Regions from separate parts of the Saccharopolyspora sp. NPDC000359 genome, predicted to be linked through region 1. Evidence: riboswitches for the same ligand, from Rfam matches in the RefSeq annotation. Region 1 holds a riboswitch; the other holds the start of a gene.
What was found. Region 1 has a riboswitch for FMN ahead of ABT324_RS08920 (nicotinamide mononucleotide transporter family protein). Riboswitches for the same ligand answer to the same signal wherever they lie in the genome.
Positions count from the first base shown of each region.

Region 2: linked by a shared signal. The riboswitch ahead of ribB (3,4-dihydroxy-2-butanone-4-phosphate synthase) and the one ahead of ABT324_RS08920 (nicotinamide mononucleotide transporter family protein) in region 1 are both predicted to bind FMN.

Region 1 is NZ_JBEPDU010000009.1:115,538-123,347, reverse strand. Features, by position in the region: gene ABT324_RS08945 (peptidoglycan recognition protein family protein) at 1-239, shown strand, start outside; gene ABT324_RS08940 (antibiotic biosynthesis monooxygenase) at 243-866, opposite strand; gene ABT324_RS08935 (NAD(P)H-binding protein) at 887-1,735, opposite strand; gene ABT324_RS08930 (DUF3263 domain-containing protein) at 1,894-2,127, opposite strand; gene ABT324_RS08925 (MFS transporter) at 2,124-3,407, opposite strand; FMN riboswitch at 3,565-3,697, shown strand; gene ABT324_RS08920 (nicotinamide mononucleotide transporter family protein) at 3,788-4,435, shown strand; gene ABT324_RS08915 (M14 family metallopeptidase) at 4,518-5,771, shown strand; gene aceE (pyruvate dehydrogenase (acetyl-transferring), homodimeric type) at 5,894-7,810, opposite strand, start outside.
Region 2 is NZ_JBEPDU010000037.1:58,486-66,295, forward strand. Features, by position in the region: gene ABT324_RS22810 (thiamine pyrophosphate-dependent enzyme) at 67-1,038, shown strand; gene ABT324_RS22815 (alpha-ketoacid dehydrogenase subunit beta) at 1,031-2,017, shown strand; gene ABT324_RS22820 (biotin/lipoyl-containing protein) at 2,010-2,333, shown strand; gene ABT324_RS22825 (alpha/beta fold hydrolase) at 2,336-2,980, shown strand; gene ribB (3,4-dihydroxy-2-butanone-4-phosphate synthase) at 3,024-3,671, opposite strand; FMN riboswitch at 3,769-3,897, opposite strand; gene ABT324_RS22835 (hypothetical protein) at 4,148-4,819, opposite strand; gene ABT324_RS22840 (DMT family transporter) at 5,186-6,112, shown strand; gene ABT324_RS22845 (enoyl-CoA hydratase-related protein) at 6,117-6,866, opposite strand; gene ABT324_RS22850 (hypothetical protein) at 6,930-7,184, opposite strand; gene ABT324_RS22855 (damage-control phosphatase ARMT1 family protein) at 7,349-7,810, shown strand, end outside.

The sequences.
Region 1 (7,810 bases):
ACACCGAGCTCGGGCCGCGGACCATCGTCGCGATGCTGGTGGACCTGGTGAACACCGTGGTGGCCAAGCAGGCGCCGGACATCCCGGCGCAGGCCGGTGCGGGGGACCCGGAGGCGATCAAGAAGGCGTTCCAGGCGCTGCCGCCGGACCAGGCGGCGCCGCTGCTGGCCGAGCTGGTCCGCATCCAGCACGACCGCCAGCTCACCCCGGAGCAGTACGCGCAGCGCCCCCAGCCGTAGGGGTCAGCGGCTCAGCCAGGTGGTGAACCGCTTGAACCCGATCAGCTCCAGCCCCGGTGTGCTGCCGATGAGCTGCGGGACGTCGTGGTCGGCCTGCAGGTTGTTCGCCACGACCGCGCGGTGCGCGGCTTCGTCGACGAACTCCGCGTAGTTGACCACCCGGGTGCCGTCGGTGCTGATGTGGAAGTGGTTCGAGATCATCCCGGCCGGGGGCGCCACGTCCGTCCGCCGCGCGAAACCGGGTTCCTCGTCCAGCAGCGTGTCGACGAACCGCCGCGCGGTGTCGTGGCTGTCGGACCGGAACCGCACGGCCACCACGCAGCCCGGTCGGTCCTGGCTGAGCACGAGGCTCCGGTACCGGTGGAACGCAACCGCCCGCGCGGTGCGGTCATCCGGTGCGGTGCGCAGGTGCTCCTCGCAGGAGGCCTGGTCGGACCACTGCGAGTAGTGCAGGAGGGTGCTGCCGTCGGTGCCCACCAGGACGGTGTGCGAGAGCAGGCCGGTCGGCTGGTTGGCGACGTCCGCGGCGGCCCGCGCCGCCGCGAGCTGCCGTTCCGGCGCCTCGGACCACTCGCCGACGAGCACGAGTCCGGCGTCGGCGCGGGTGATGTCGGGCAGGTCGTTCATCTCGGCGGTACCTCCTGGGATCAGCTGAAGTCGGCGGTGTGGTCGGCGACCCACTGCCGGAAGGTCTTGGCCGGTCGGCCGGTGACGTCCCGCACGGTGCTGGTCACGAGGCCTGGGGTGCGGGCGAGTTGGGCGTAGCCGTCGAGCGCTGCTTCGGCGACTTCGCGCGGCGAGCCGGGGAACATCTTGGCGGCGGCCTCGGCGCGTGGGATCTCCTCCCAGCGCAGCGGCCGGCCCAGGGCTTCACCGATGATGCGCACCTGGTCCGCCTGCGTGAGCAGCTCCGGTCCGGTGAGCGTGTGCTTGGCCCCGTGGTGTCCGCTGCTGGTCAGCGCTTCCACGGCGACTGCGGCGATGTCGCGCTCGTGGATTGGCGACAGCTGGGCTTCGCCGAAGGCTCCGCGCACCACTCCGCCCGCGCGGATCTCCGGCGCCCAGGACAGCACGTTCGTCGCGAACGCGTGCGGTCGGAGGAAGGTCCAGTCCAACTCGGAGTGCTCGATCTGCTGCTCGACCTCGGCGTGGAACTGGGCGATCGGGCCGTGCTGCTCGGCCACGTCGTCGCGCACCGCGCCGGAGGAGACGAAGACGATCCGCCGGGCGTGCTGGCCGATAGTCTCGATGATCGCCGGGTTGGCCGGGACCGTGGCGAAGGGCCAGACCAGCAGCACCGAGTCGACCTCCCGCGGCGCGGCGCGCAGGCTCGGCAGGTCGGTCAGGTCGCCGCGCACCGCCTCCACCCCGCTCGGCAGCGCAGCCGGGTTCCGGGCCATCGCGCGGACGTCCGCCCCCGCGCCGTGCAGCAGGTCGACGGCGTGCCGTCCGATGTTGCCGGTCGCACCGATCACCAGGGTCCTGTCGTGGGACATCGCAGCTCCACCTGTCGCTTCGGAGGGCGGCGATCCGCCGCCCGAAAGTAAAGTACAACATGTAGTGCACTTAATGCAACGAGCGTTGTACTTCGACGGGGCGGGGATGCATCGTCAGCGCGCCCGTTCCCGGCGGGCGGGCGCGGTGGTGGGGTGAGTCAGCGGTCGCGGGAGATGCGGCGCTGGGCGCGCTGGTCCCGGCGGTCCAGCAGGCGCTTGACCAGCGCGGGCTGCTGCTTCAGGGCCTCGGGTTCGTCCAGCAGGCGGTTCAGCCGCTGGTAGTAGCGGTTCGGGGAGAAGCCGAAGCGCTCCTGGATGACCCGCTCCTTGTTGCCCTGGTACTGCCAGTGCTCGAGCTCGAAGGCGAGGATCGCGTGATCGGTGTCGTTCATCCGGCGTCCCCCTCCTGCGACGAGCTGCTGATCGAGTCTACCGGTGGGCGCACGCGTGTTCGATCGGCCGTCCGGAGGGCGTTGCTCACACCCGCGCGTGCGGGCTCCCGGTCCTCCGCTCGCGAGCGCAGCGCGACGAGGTGCCTGGTCAGCGCCGCGCCCGCGAGCAGCGCCACCAGCCCGCACACGCCCGGCCAGCCGAAGTACGTGAAAGCCCGCACCCCGAGCCAGGATCCGGCGCTGCCGCCGAGGAAGGCGCAGGTCATGTAGGCCGTGTTGAGCCTGCTGCGGACCTCCGGTCGCAACGCGTAGATCCGCACCTGGTTGGCGACCATGCCCGACTGCATGGTCACATCGAGCAGCAGCGTGCCCAGCACGAGGCACGCCAACCCCGGCACTCCGCCGAAGGTGCCGCCGACGAGCACCGCGGCCGCGGCGATGGTGCCGATCATGCAGGCGAGGTTGACGACGTCCGGGCCCCGCCGATCCGCCTGGCGGCCGGCGACCGGGGTGCAGACCATGGTCGCCGCGCCGACCACCGCCAGCGCGCCGACGGCCGGTGCGCCGAGACCGTAGGTCGGGCCGGTGAGCAGCAGCGCCACCCCGGTCCAGACCGCGGTGAAACCGGCGAACACCATCGCCTGGTAGAAGCACGAGCGCCGCAGCTCCGGCTCGGTGCGCAGCAGCCGCAGCGCTTCGCCGAGCAGCGCCGGGTAGCGCTGCGTCGACGGCGGTTGCGTGCTCGGCACCGCGAACGCCAGGACCCCGGCGATGAGCAGCACGAGCACCGCGGCCACCAGGTACGGCGCCCGCCAGCCGAGCCACTCGCCGAGCGTGCCGCCGAACGCGCGGGACAGCAGCATGCCGCCGATCGACCCGCTCAGCAGCATCCCGATGACCGTGCCGCGCCGGTCCTCGCTCACCAGCCCGGCGGCCAGCGGGCTGACCAGCGGCGCGATCACGGTCGTGGTGCCGATGAGCGCGCTGGCTGCCACGAGCGGCGGGAGCGACGGAGCAGCCGAAGCGGCCAGCAGGCCCACGCCCGTGGCGACGAGCAGGCCCGCGATCAACTTCCGGTACGGCACCCGGTCGCCGAGCGGCACCAGCAGGAAGATGCCGACCGCGTAACCGAGCTGCACGGCCGTGGCGACCAGCGCGGCCACCTCGGGCGGCACGTCCAGACCGGCCGCGACCAGCGGGCTGACCGCCTGCGGGAAGTAGATGTTGCCCACGCTGATCCCGCAGGTCACGGACAGCAGCAGGACGAGCAGGCGGCTCACCGGTCGGGCTCGCGCAGGTCGGCAGAACTGGGCATGGGATTAAGATCCGGTCCCCGCGGGCGGCGGCACAAGCGGATTTCGGACGTGTGATCCGACCCACGTACGCGTCCGGGAACAGATCAGCAGGCGCACGATGTTGCGCAGGACGAACGAAGTCGTGCGCTCCGGGGCTCGGTGAAAATCCGAACCGGCGGTGACAGTCCGCGAACCGGCTCCTCCCCAACGAGGTGTCGGCCGATCCGGTGGAATTCCGGGACCGACGGTGAAAGTCCGGATGAGAGGCAGCGCACGGGTGGCCGGGGCCGGACTGCACCCGCAGGCAGGGGCCCGCATGCTGCCCGCGCACCCCGGCGCGCGCGTCGCCGGTGGGAGGAGCGGGCGTGCGGACTGTCGCGGAATGGTTGCTTGGCAACGGGATCACCGTGCTGGGCCAGCAGATCTCGTGGGCGGAACTCGTCGGGCAGCTGTGCGCCCTGGCCGTGGTCTTCCTCGCCCAGCGCAGGACCCTGGCGACCTGGCCGGTCCAGGTCTCGGCGACGGTGCTGCTGTTCGCGGTCTACGCCTCGGCGCACCTGGGCGGGCTGGCCGTCCGGCAGGTGATGATCCTGCTGATCTCCCTCTACGGCTGGTGGGCGTGGAACCGCCGCAGCGATCCCGTCTACGGCGTCGTGGTGCGCAAGGCCAGGGGAGTGGAGCGGCTCGTGCTGATCGGGGCGCTGGTCCTGGGCACCTCCGCGTTCGCGCTGCTGCTGTCCGCACTGGACGCCTCGTGGGCGCCGTGGCCGGACGCCTGGATCTTCGTCGGCACGCTGGTCGCGTTCTGGGCGCAGGGCCGCGGGTTGGTCGAGTTCTGGTTGGTGTGGCTGGCCGTGGACGCGGTGGGCGTGCCGCTGCAGATCGCCTCCGGCCTGCACTTCAGCGCGGCGATCTACGTCGTCTTCGCGGCCCTGGTGGTGCACGGCTGGTGGAGCTGGAACCGCACCGCGCGCGTGCAGCGGGCGCGGGAGGGTGCTGCTGTCAAGGCTTGACTCCGGGTGTTCGGCGGTGGTGTATGCGGAGTGATCACAATCGCCGGAAGGGGTCGAAATGGGGCGTCTCGCGCGGAGCGCGGTGGTTCCACTGGCCGTCTGCACCCTGCTGGTGGCGCCGACGGCGTCCGCCCAGGAGCGGACCACAGCACCGACGACGGGTTTCGAGCAGACCGACGGAAAGCGGTGGACGACACCGGAGGAGGAGTCCGAGTTCCTGCGGGCCGTCGACGAGGTCAGTGAGGCCGTCTCGGTCGAGGAGATCGGCAGGAGCACGCAGGACCGCCCGCTGCGGCTGGTCCGCGTCGGTGCCCGGTCGGCGCGCACGAGCGTGCTGTTCACCTGCTCGCAGCACGGTGACGAGCCGTCCGGCCGCGAGGCCTGCCTCAGCAGCATCCGCGACCTCGGCCTCACCGACGACCCGCAGGTGCGCGAGCTCCTGCGCACCACGAGCCTGCTGTTCGTGCCCAACGCCAACCCGGACGGCAACGTCGCCAACACCCGAGGGAACGCCGACGGCGTGGACATCAACCGCGACCACCTCGCGCTGGAGACGCCAGAAGCCCGGGCCATCGCGCGGGTGGTGCGCGACGAGCGGCCCGACATCGTGCACGACCTGCACGAGTACGGCGCCAAACCGCCGTACTACGTGAAGGACCTGCTGGCGCTGTGGCCGCGCAACCTCAACACCGCCGAGGGCGTGCACGGCGAGTCGGAGCGGCTGTCCGAGGAGTACGTCCGGCCCGCGGTCGAGGACACCGGGTTCTCCACCGGCGTCTACGGCATCTGGACCGACCCGGAGACCGGGGAGCCGATCAAGCAGGTCGCCGGCGACGGGCAGGAGCGGATCCTGCGCAACACCACCGGCGTCAAGAACGCCGTCGGCCTGCTGGTGGAGACCCGCGTCGACCCGCTGACCGAGGAGGAGCAGGCGGACCCGGCGGTGAACAACCACCGCCGCGTCGACTCCCAGCTCGCCGGGGTCGGGGCGACGCTGCGGATGGTGTCCGAGCGTGGCGGCGAAATCACGGCCGCGACCGCGCGAGCCCGGCTGGCGGGCCTGCGCGACCAGGGCCCGATCTACTTCGGCGGTGCCGACAACGAGCCGCCCGCCCCGGAGCAGGTCGACGAGGACCCGCCGTGCGGCTACCGCCTGACGGCCGACCAGTTCGGCGAGGTGCGCGACGAGCTCGCCCTGCACGGCGTGCGCAGCATCCCGGGGCCGGACGGATCGCGCGTGGTCCCGATGCGCCAGGAAGCCCGCTCCCTGGTCGCCCTGCTGCTCGACCCGCGCGCCGAGTTCCGCCTCGCCGACGGGGAACCCCTGACCTGCTGACCACAGTCGTGAGTGGCGATGGTGGTTAGGACGACCATCGCCGCTCACGAGTCGGTGGTGTGGGGTCGTGAGCGGCGATGGTGGTTGGGGCAACCATCGCCGCTCACGAGTCGGTGGTGCGGTCAGGCGTCGCCGGGGTCCGAGGTCTGGGGGCCGGCGGCTTGGGCGTCGTCCAGGCGGTAGCGGCGGGCCGCCTCGACGACCTGGGACTTGTCCACCTGCCCGGAGCGCGCCAGCGCGGCCAGCGTCGCGACCACAGTGGACTCCGCGTCGACCAGGAACACCCGCCGCGCGGCCGGGCGGGTGTCGGAGAACCCGAACCCGTCCGCGCCGAGGCTGACCATCTCGCCCGGCACCCACGGCCGGATCAGGTCCGGCACCGCGCGCATCCAGTCGCTGACCGCCACCACCGGCCCTTCCGCCTGCGACAGCACCCGCGTCACGTGCGGCACCTGCGGTTCGGCGTCCGGGTGCAGCAGGTTGTGCCGGTCGGCGGCCTCGGCCTCGCGCCGCAGCTGCGACCAGGACGTCGCCGACCACACGTCGGCCTGCACCTCCCACTCCTCGGCGAGCACCCGCTGCGCCTCCAACGCCAGTGGCAGGCTCACGCCCGAGCTGAGGACCTGCGCCTTCGGCCCGTCGCCGCCGGGTGCGGCCTGGTAGCGGTACAGGCCGCGCAGCAGCGCGTCGACGTCGAGGTCGTCCGGTTCGGCGGGCTGCCGGTAGGGCTCGTTGTAGATGGTCAGGTAGTAGAAGACGTTCTCGGCGTCCTCGCCGTACATCCGCCGCAGGCCGTCCTTGACGATGTGCGCGACCTCGAACGCCCACGCCGGGTCGTAGGCGACCACCGCCGGGTTCGTCGCGGCGATCAGCTGCGAGTGCCCGTCGGCGTGCTGCAGGCCCTCACCGGTCAGCGTGGTGCGCCCGGCGGTCGCGCCGAGCACGAACCCGCGGGCCATCTGGTCGGCGGCCGCCCAGAAGCTGTCGCCGGTGCGCTGGAAGCCGAACATCGAGTAGAAGATGTAGATCGGGATCATCGGCTCGCCGTGCGTGGCGTAGCTGGTGCCCGCCGCGGTGAACGACGCGGTCGACCCGGCCTCGTTGATGCCCTCGTGCAGGATCTGCCCCTGCTCGCTCTCCCGGTAGGCCAGCATCAGCTGGTAGTCCACCGGCGTGTAGAGCTGGCCGAGCGGGTTGTAGATCTTCTGCGACGGGAACATCGAGTCCATGCCGAAGGTCCGCGCCTCGTCCGGGATGATCGGCACGAGCCGCGGGCCGATCTCCTTGTCCTTGGCCAGGTCCTTGAGCAGCCGGACGAACGCCATGGTGGTGGCGACCTCCTGCTTGCCCGAGCCGCGCCGCACCACGTCGTAGACCTTGTCGCCGGGCAGCACCAGCGGCTTGGCCTTGGTCCGCCGCTCCGGCAGGTAGCCACCCAGCTGGCGGCGCCGTTCCTGCAGGTACTGGATCTCCGGCGCGTCCTTGCCGGGGTGGTAGTAGGGCGGCAGGTAGGGGTCCAGCTCGTCGTCGGAGATCGGGATCCGCAGGCTGTCCCGGAACTGCTTCAGGTCGTCCAGGGCCAGCTTCTTCATCTGGTGGGTGGCGTTGCGGCCCTCGAAGTGCGGGCCGAGGCCGTAGCCCTTGATCGTCTTGGCCAGGATGACGGTGGGCTGGCCGTGGTGCTCGGTGGCCGCCTTGTAGGCCGCGTAGATCTTGCGGTAGTCGTGCCCGCCGCGGCGCAGGCCCCAGATCTCGTCGTCGGAGAGGTTCTTGACCATGTCCTTGGTGCGCGGGTCGCGGCCGAAGAAGTGCTCCCGGACGAAGGCCCCGTCGTTGGCCTTGTAGGTCTGATAGTCGCCGTCCGGGGTGGTGTTCATCAGGTTGACCAGCGCGCCGTCGCGGTCGGCGTGCAGCAGGGCGTCCCACTCGCGGCCCCAGATCACCTTGATCACGTTCCACCCGGCGCCGCGGAAGAACGCCTCCAGCTCCTGGATGATCTTGCCGTTGCCGCGCACCGGCCCGTCCAGCTGCTGCAGGTT
Region 2 (7,810 bases), on a different contig from region 1:
GGCACAGTGATCAGCCGTGGAGGCGACTCTTGCACGGTCTGGCGGTGGTTGCGCACCCTTCCGAGCATGCACACAGCTGATCTCCGCGCTCTGCACCGCCTGATGCTGGTGGCGCGGCGCCTCGACGAGGAGGCCATCGCGCTGCAGCGCCAAGGCGTCTTCCCCGCTTACGCGCCGGCGAAGGGGCAGGAGGCCGCGCAGGTGGGCAGCGCGGCCGCCCTCGACCTGAACCGCGACTTCGCCTTCCCCGGGTACCGCGAAATCGGCGCGGCGGTCGCGATGGGCGTTGACCTCGTCGCCTACCTGGCCACGCACCTCAACACCTGGCACGGCGGGCTCTACGACCCGCAGGCCTCCCGGCTGGCCCCGATCAACGCGGTCGTCGGCGGGCCCGTGACGCACGCCGTGGGCTGGGCGATGGGTGCGAAGCTGGACCAGACCGGCGGTGTGGCGCTCTCCTACATCGGCGACGGCACCAGCTCGCAGGGCGACGTGCACGAGGCGATGAACTTCGCCGGCGTGTACCAGCTGCCAGTGGTGTTCTTCTGCCAGAACAACGGTTGGGCGATCTCGGTGCCCACCGAGCGGCAGGTCGCCGGGGGCTCGGTCGCCGCCCGCGCCGCGGGCTACGGCTTCGAGGGGCACCGGGTCGACGGCAACGACGTGGTCGCGGTGTTCGAGGCGACCCGCGCCGCGCTGGACCGCGCGCGCGACGGTGGCGGCCCGACCGTGATCGAGGCGATGACCTACCGGATGGGTCCGCACTCCACTTCGGACGACCCCGGCCGCTACCGGACGCTGGAGGACGAGCAGGCGTGGGCCGGTCGCGACCCGCTGGCGCTGGCCGCGCGGCAGCTCTCCGCCTCCGACGTCGCCGAGGCCGAGGAGCACGCCACCGCCGTGGTTCGCGAGGTCCGCGAGGGAGTGCAGGCGTCCCCCGCGCCGGACGCGGAGGAGCTGTTCTCGTTCGTCTACCGCGAGCCCACCAAGGCCCTGCTGGAGCAGCAGCGGGCGTGGAAGGAGTCCCTCGATGCCTGAGCTGTCCCTGCAGCAGGCCCTCAACCTGGCCCTGCAGCACGCGTGCGAGGACGACGACCGGGTGCTGGTGTTCGGCCAGGACGTCGGCACGCTCGGCGGCGTGTTCCGGGTGACCGACGGGTTGAAGGCCAAGTTCGGTGACCGGGTCTTCGACACGCCGCTGGCCGAGGCGGCGATCATGGGCACGGCGGTCGGGCTGGCGATGCACGGCTGGCGCCCGGTCCCGGAGATCCAGTTCGACGGCTTCAGCTACCCGGCGCTGGACCAGATCGTCAACCAGGTGGCGCGCATGCACTACCGCAGCCGGGGCGTGCTGAACATGCCGATCACGCTGCGGCTGCCCAGCTTCGGCGGGATCCGCGCGCCGGAGCACCACGGGGAGAGCCTGGAGGCGGTGTTCGCGCACGTGCCCGGCCTGAAGGTGGTGTCGCCGTCCACCCCGTCGGAGGGCTACCACCTGCTGCGGCAGGCGATCGCCGACCCCGACCCGGTGATCTTCATGGAGCCCAAGCCCCGCTACTGGCAGCGGGAGGACTTCGAGCCGTCGGAGCCGGTCGCGCCGATCCCGCCGGGCACCAGCCGGGTGGCGCGCGAGGGCAAGCACGCCACGCTCATCACCTGGGGCGCGATGGTGGCCCGCTGCCTGCAGGTCGCCGAGCTCGCCGCCGAGGACGGGGTGGAGCTGGAGGTCGTGGACCTGCGCTGGCTCAAGCCGATTGACGTCGACGGCCTGGCCGCGTCCGTGGCGAAGACCCGCCGCGCGGTCGTGGTCCACGAGGCCCCGCTGACCGCCGGGCTCGGTGCCGAGGTCTCCGCGCTGGTCACCGAGCGCTGCTTCGGTGAGCTGCGCGCGCCGGTGCAGCGGGTCACCGGCTTCGACGTGCCCTACCCCTCGGGGGCGTTGGAGGACGAGTACCTGCCCAACGCCGACCGCATCCTGACCGCAGTCCAGACCACATTGGAGTACCGCCGTGGCTGAAGTGACCTTTCCGCTGCCCGACCTCGGTGAGGGCCTGATCAGCGCCCGCGTGCTGGAGTGGCTGGTCGAGGAGGGCGACTGGGTGGAGCGCAACGCCCCGCTGGTCGAGCTGGAGACGACCAAGTCGGCGGTGGAGATCCCGTCGCCGCAGTCCGGGTACGTCGCGCGGCTGCACGTCGGTGCCGACGAGGAGCTGGCGGTGGGCGAGTCGCTGGTGACCTTCACGGTCTCCGACGAGCAGGCCGGCATCGTGGGCACCGTGCCCGAGGAGAAGAAGCCGCAGCGGCGGGTCCGCCTGAGCCTCCCGGAGGACTGACCGTGTTCGCCACCGCCGAGGACGGCGCGAAGATCTGGTGCGATGCCGAGCCGGGCCCGACCCCGGTGCTGCTGATCCACGGTTTCGCGTCGGACAGCGAGAGTACCTGGGTGCGCACCGGCTGGACGCGCGCGCTCGCCGAGCGCGGGCACGTCCGGGTCGACCTGCGCGGGCACGGCCAGAGCGAGCGGCCCGCCTCCGGTTACGCCCCGGAGGCGCTGGCCCGCGATGTCCTGGCCGTGCTGGAGGAAACCGGTCTGTCCACTGTGGATGCCGTGAGCTACTCGATGGGCGGGTTGGTGGCGTGGGAGCTGGCGAAGCTGGCGCCCGGCCGCGTCCGGCGGATCGCCCTCGGTGGCATCGGTGGTCGCGCCGCCGACCGCACCTCGATGCGGGGCGTGGCGGAGGCGCTGTCGGCGGACGGCCTGGACGCGTGCGTCGAGGCGGTGGCGGGCCACCGGCTCGAGGGCCCACCACCCGTCCCCGTGCTCTTCGCCGCGGGGGACCAGGACGACATCGCTTCGGACGCACCGGAGTTCGCCGCCGGGCTCGACGCGCCGTTCGTCCCCCTCGGGCGGCGCAACCACCTCAACGCGGTGTCCAGCCGGCTGTTCAAGCAGGCCGCGGCCGACTTCTTCGACCAGTGACTGCCCGGTGGACCCGCGCTGGCCAGCGCGGGTCCACCGGAGTTCAGCCGCGGTTGCGGGCGGCGACCAGGTCCGCGATGGAGATGAGCACGAGGCCGTGCTCGTCGGCGAAGTCGCGCAGCTGCTGGCCGCGCATCATGGTGCCGTCGTCGTTGACGAGCTCGGCGAGCACACCGGCCGGGGGCACCTCGGCCAGCCGGGCGAGGTCGACCGCGGCTTCGGTGTGACCCGGGCGGTCCAGCACGCCGTTGGCGGAGGCGCGCAGCGGGAAGATGTGCCCGGGCTGCACGAGGTCGTCGGGCCGGGAGCCCGGATCGACCAGGGTGCGCAGGGTCGTGGCCCGGTCCGCGGCGGACACCCCGGTGCTGATCCCCTCGCCCGCGTCCACGCTGACGGTGAACGCGGTGCTCATCCGGTCCCGGTTCCGGTTGGTCATCAGCGGGATCTCGAGCCGGTCGAGCAGCTCCGCGGCCATCGGCGCGCAGACGATCCCGGTGGTGTACCGGACGATGAAGGCGATGTCGGCCGGGGTGACCGTGCTGGCCGCGCAGATCAGGTCGCCTTCGTTCTCCCGGTCGGCGTCGTCTACGACGACCACGACCCGGCCCCGGGCGAACTCCCGCACGGCGTCCTCGACCGGGTCGAGCCGCAGCTCCGCCGAGGCCTGGTCGACCGTTGCGCTTGTTGACATCTCCGGTGCCTCCGTTCGCGTCGTGCTGCGCACCGGGGCACCTGCGGGCACGCAGTCACGTCCGACGCGCGCAGCGGCGCGGCGGCAGCATGCCCGCGTGCGCAGCCTCCCATCCGGACTTTCACCGTCGGTCCCGGAGTTCCACCGGGTCAACCGGCCGACTGGGTCGACCGGGTCGCGGACTGTCACCGCCGGTTCGGACTTGCACCGACCCCGGAGCGCACGCAAGTGTGGTTGGCCGGGAGTCTGGCACACCCCACCACCCCAGGCGACCATCTGTCACCCACCTCACTCCCACCACACCTCGGCAACAAGATGAGGTTCCGCCCCAACCTCGAGCGCGGTCCCGGCTCGCCGGTGAGGCGATTCGAATTGGGCGTGCTGCGGCGGCTTCGGCGCTTCACCGAAGACTGGCTTGGACCAGTCGCGCGACCTCGACGATGTCGTGCACGAGTGCGCAAGGACAGGCTGGCCGGTCACGAGGTGAGTGCGACGGCAGCTTCGGCGGTGGCCTGGAGGACTTCATCGGCCGGTGCGCCGGTCACCGGTTCGGCCTCGGCGGAGATGATTGATCGGCCTGAGGTCCTCGAGTCGTAGTGGTGGCCGGTGAAGGGCACGAGGGCGACGATCGGACGGATGTCGCCGGTGCCGTGCTCGTCGAGGAGGCGGCGGAACTTCCGGGTGTCCGTGGCCCTGCGCATGGTTACCTTGGACACGGCCACCACCATCGTGTTGCCCGCCTCGTCGCTGACCGGGTACTGCCAGCGGTCGATGCTCTGGCACGGCGTCCCGATGAGGAACTCCTGCACCTGCCCGTAGGTGAGAGCGGCGCACTCGACGGCGTTCTCGAAACGTTCCCGACCCTTGCGCATCCGCAGCTGCTGCCAGGCGCTGCGGGAATCCCCGCGCCGCGCAGTCCGCTTCGCCTTGCCCAAGTTCGACTGGATGTTGCGGATGACGGCGGATTCAGCGGCGGAGAGCGCAGAGGTGCCGCCCGCCGACCCAGTGACCGCAGCGGTGCCGCCGAACCCGCCCGATGCGCCGAGGGCCACCGCTGTGCCGACCGCAACAGCAACCGGCCCACCACGCCCCTTCTTCAGCAGGATGCGGCGCCCGTCAGGCAACGTGCGCCATCGTTCTTCCGGCATCGTCCTCCCATCCGTTCGGTGCGGACGCATTCTTGACCGGTCGATGAGGACCTGTCCGGCAAAGTGATCTCTATCGACCGAACGGAGTACGAACTCTGGCGCAGTCGCCCTGTCGTCGCTTCGAGGAACGTCGTCGGCGGACTGCGGTCCTCACCAGAACTGTGCTCCCACCGGCCGAATCGAGGTGTGGGGCCGGCCGCCAGAAGTGTGATTTCCATTGAAGTCAGATGTCCGATTTCAATGGGCATTGCGCAGATCGTTGCTCGACAACACAGTCCACCTGGGAAACGGTAGTGGGGCGGGAGGCGCCGGGTGGCTCGACCGGTTCGCGAGGGCGGTGCGGGTGGTCTCGTACCGTGCTGCGACATGGTGCACTTCTTCCGGCGGTACCCGCTGCTGAGCAGGTACGAGGCCGCGCTGCTCGGGATCACCGCGATGTGGGGCGCGACGTTCCTGATCATCCACGTCGCCATGCGACACAGCGGTCCGCTCTTCTTCGTCGGGGTGCGCTTCCTGACCGCCGCCGCGATCGGCGTCCTGGTGTTCCGGCGCACTCTGGCCGGGCTGACCCGGCGGGAGTGGGTGGCGGGCAGCGCGATCGGCGTGATGATCTTCCTCGGATACGGGTTGCAGACCTGGGGCCTGCAGACGATCAGCAGCAGCGCCTCGGCATTCATCAGCGCGCTCTACGTGCCGGTGGTACCGCTGCTGCAGTGGGTCGTGCTCCGCAGGGCGCCGCGCCTGATGACGCTGGTCGGTGTCGCACTCGCGTTCGCCGGGTTGCTGCTGCTGGCCGGACCGGGCGCGGCGGGGATCTCGCTGAGCACCGGCGAGCTCGTCACCGTGCTCAGCGCGGTGGCCATGGCGGCCGAGATCATCCTGATCGGCTCGTTCGCCGGGAAGGTCGACCTCGGCCGGGTCACCGTCGTGCAGCTGTTCGTCGGCGGCGCGCTGTCGCTGCTGCTGATGCCGGTGGCTGGGGAGCGGATCCCGAAGTTCTCCTGGGTCTGGCTCACCGCGGCGGTCGGCCTCGGTGCCGCCAGCTACCTGATCCAGCTCACCATGAACTGGGCGCAGCGCTTCGTCTCCCCGACGAGGGCGACCATCATCTACACCGGTGAACCGGTCTGGGGAGGCGTCATCGGGCGCATCGCCGGGGACCGGCTCCCCGGTCTGGCGCTGCTCGGAGCAGTCCTGATCGTGCTCGGAGTGCTCGTCAGCGAGCTGAAACCCCGCGCGAGGCAGCGCGCCGAACGCCGGAGCCCGGAGCCGGAGATCAGCGCGCCGAGTTGAGCGATCAGGCGCCGGTCCAGCGCGGCGGTCGCTTCGCCAGGAAGGCGGCGACACCTTCGGCCGCGTCGGCGGAGGCCCGGGCGCGGTCCTTGGCATTGGCCGTGTCCAGCCAGCGGGCCTCGTCGTCGGCTGCGTAGGCCGCTTCGACCGCCTGCAGGGTCTCCTGGACCGCGACCGGGGCGTGCCCGGCGATTCGCTCGGCGACGGACAGGGCCTCGCCGAGGGCACCTCCCGGTTCGGTCAGGCGATTGACCAGGCCCAGGTCGTAGGCGCGTTGCGCGGGGAGCGGGTCTCCGGTGAGGAGCAGTTCCCTGGCCACGTTGAGCGGGAGCGCTCGCGGGGCGCGGAACAGACCGCCGCACTCGGCGACCAGACCGAGGCCGACCTCCGGGAACGAGAAGTACGCCGTCCGCGAGGCGACGATCATCGTGGTGGCCAGCGCGACCTCGAAGCCGCCGCCCGCCGCCGCCCCTTCGACCGCGGCGATCAGCGGTTTGCGCAGGCGGCGCCGGGCGATCCCGTACGCCCCGCCGCGCTCGGTGGGGTCACCGGCCCACACGCGCAGGTCGGTCCCGGCCGAGAAGAAGTCCTGGCCGCCGGTGAGCACGGCGGCCAGGACCCCTTCGTCGTCCTCGAAGTCGTTCAACGCGGTGTCCAGTGCTTGCGTCATCGACCCGTCGAAGGCGTTCCGGCGTTCCGGCCGGTCCATCGTGAGGACCAGGACCGCGCCCTTACGCTCCGCTCGCACTGCCACGGCATCGCTCCTCAGCTCGGGTTCCGCAGCCGGGAGTCTAGGCGCCGGTCCGTCGTGCTGGGCTCAGCAGAAGCCGACCGCGTCACCGGTCGGTTCGCCCAGTCGGGAGCCGATGTGGCCGGGGGAGTCCTCGAGGGCGTCCAGGCGGCGGGTGATCTCGGCCTGGACGACGAGCGCTTCGCGCCGGTGCCGCCGCACCAGGTCCCAGCACTGCTGTTCGAGCGCGTGGTTCATGCAGAGCTCGGCGAGCTTGGCGCGGCGGTCGAGCTCGTCCAGCGTGCAGGAGGTCAGCGGCGCGTCGTGCTGGAGAGGGGACATGATCACACCCCGTTCGTCGATGGCTGCCTGGTGGGCTGCCTCCCACTGTGACGTCGGACACCGTCCCCGCGGGCGAGGCGAACTACTCAATCATGCCGCCGCAGATGCCCTGAGTAGTGCGCCGCGCCGTACCCTTCGGAGTGGCTTGCGCGGGAAGGAGCGTCGTGGATTTCGAAGCGCCGGTGATCACGATTGGCGAGCAGGGGTCGTTCGCGTGGAAGGTCTTCCACGAGCGGCACCCCAGGATGCTCGAACGGGTGAGCTCCGCGACGCCGTACGGGCCCGACGTGCGGGACGGGCTGGCCGAACTGCTGAGCGAGTCCACGACCGGGGTCGTCGCCCCGCTCGACGACGAGGCACCGGACCACCGCCGCTGGGCGGCGTGGGCGGCCGGCTGGGTGGGTCGGCCATGGCGGGAGACGCCGTTCCTGTGGGCGGAGAGCTACTTCTTCCGCAGGCTGCTCGCCGCGGTCGGGTACTTCGAGCCCGGGCCGTGGCGCGGTGTCGACCCGTTCGCGCCGATGAAGACCGCCGAGCTCCGCAGCGCCGCGACGGCCGAGACGCTCAAGGCCTTCGACGCCCTGCCGGAGCTCACCGCGCAGGAGCGCGACGCCGCCGTCGTGCAG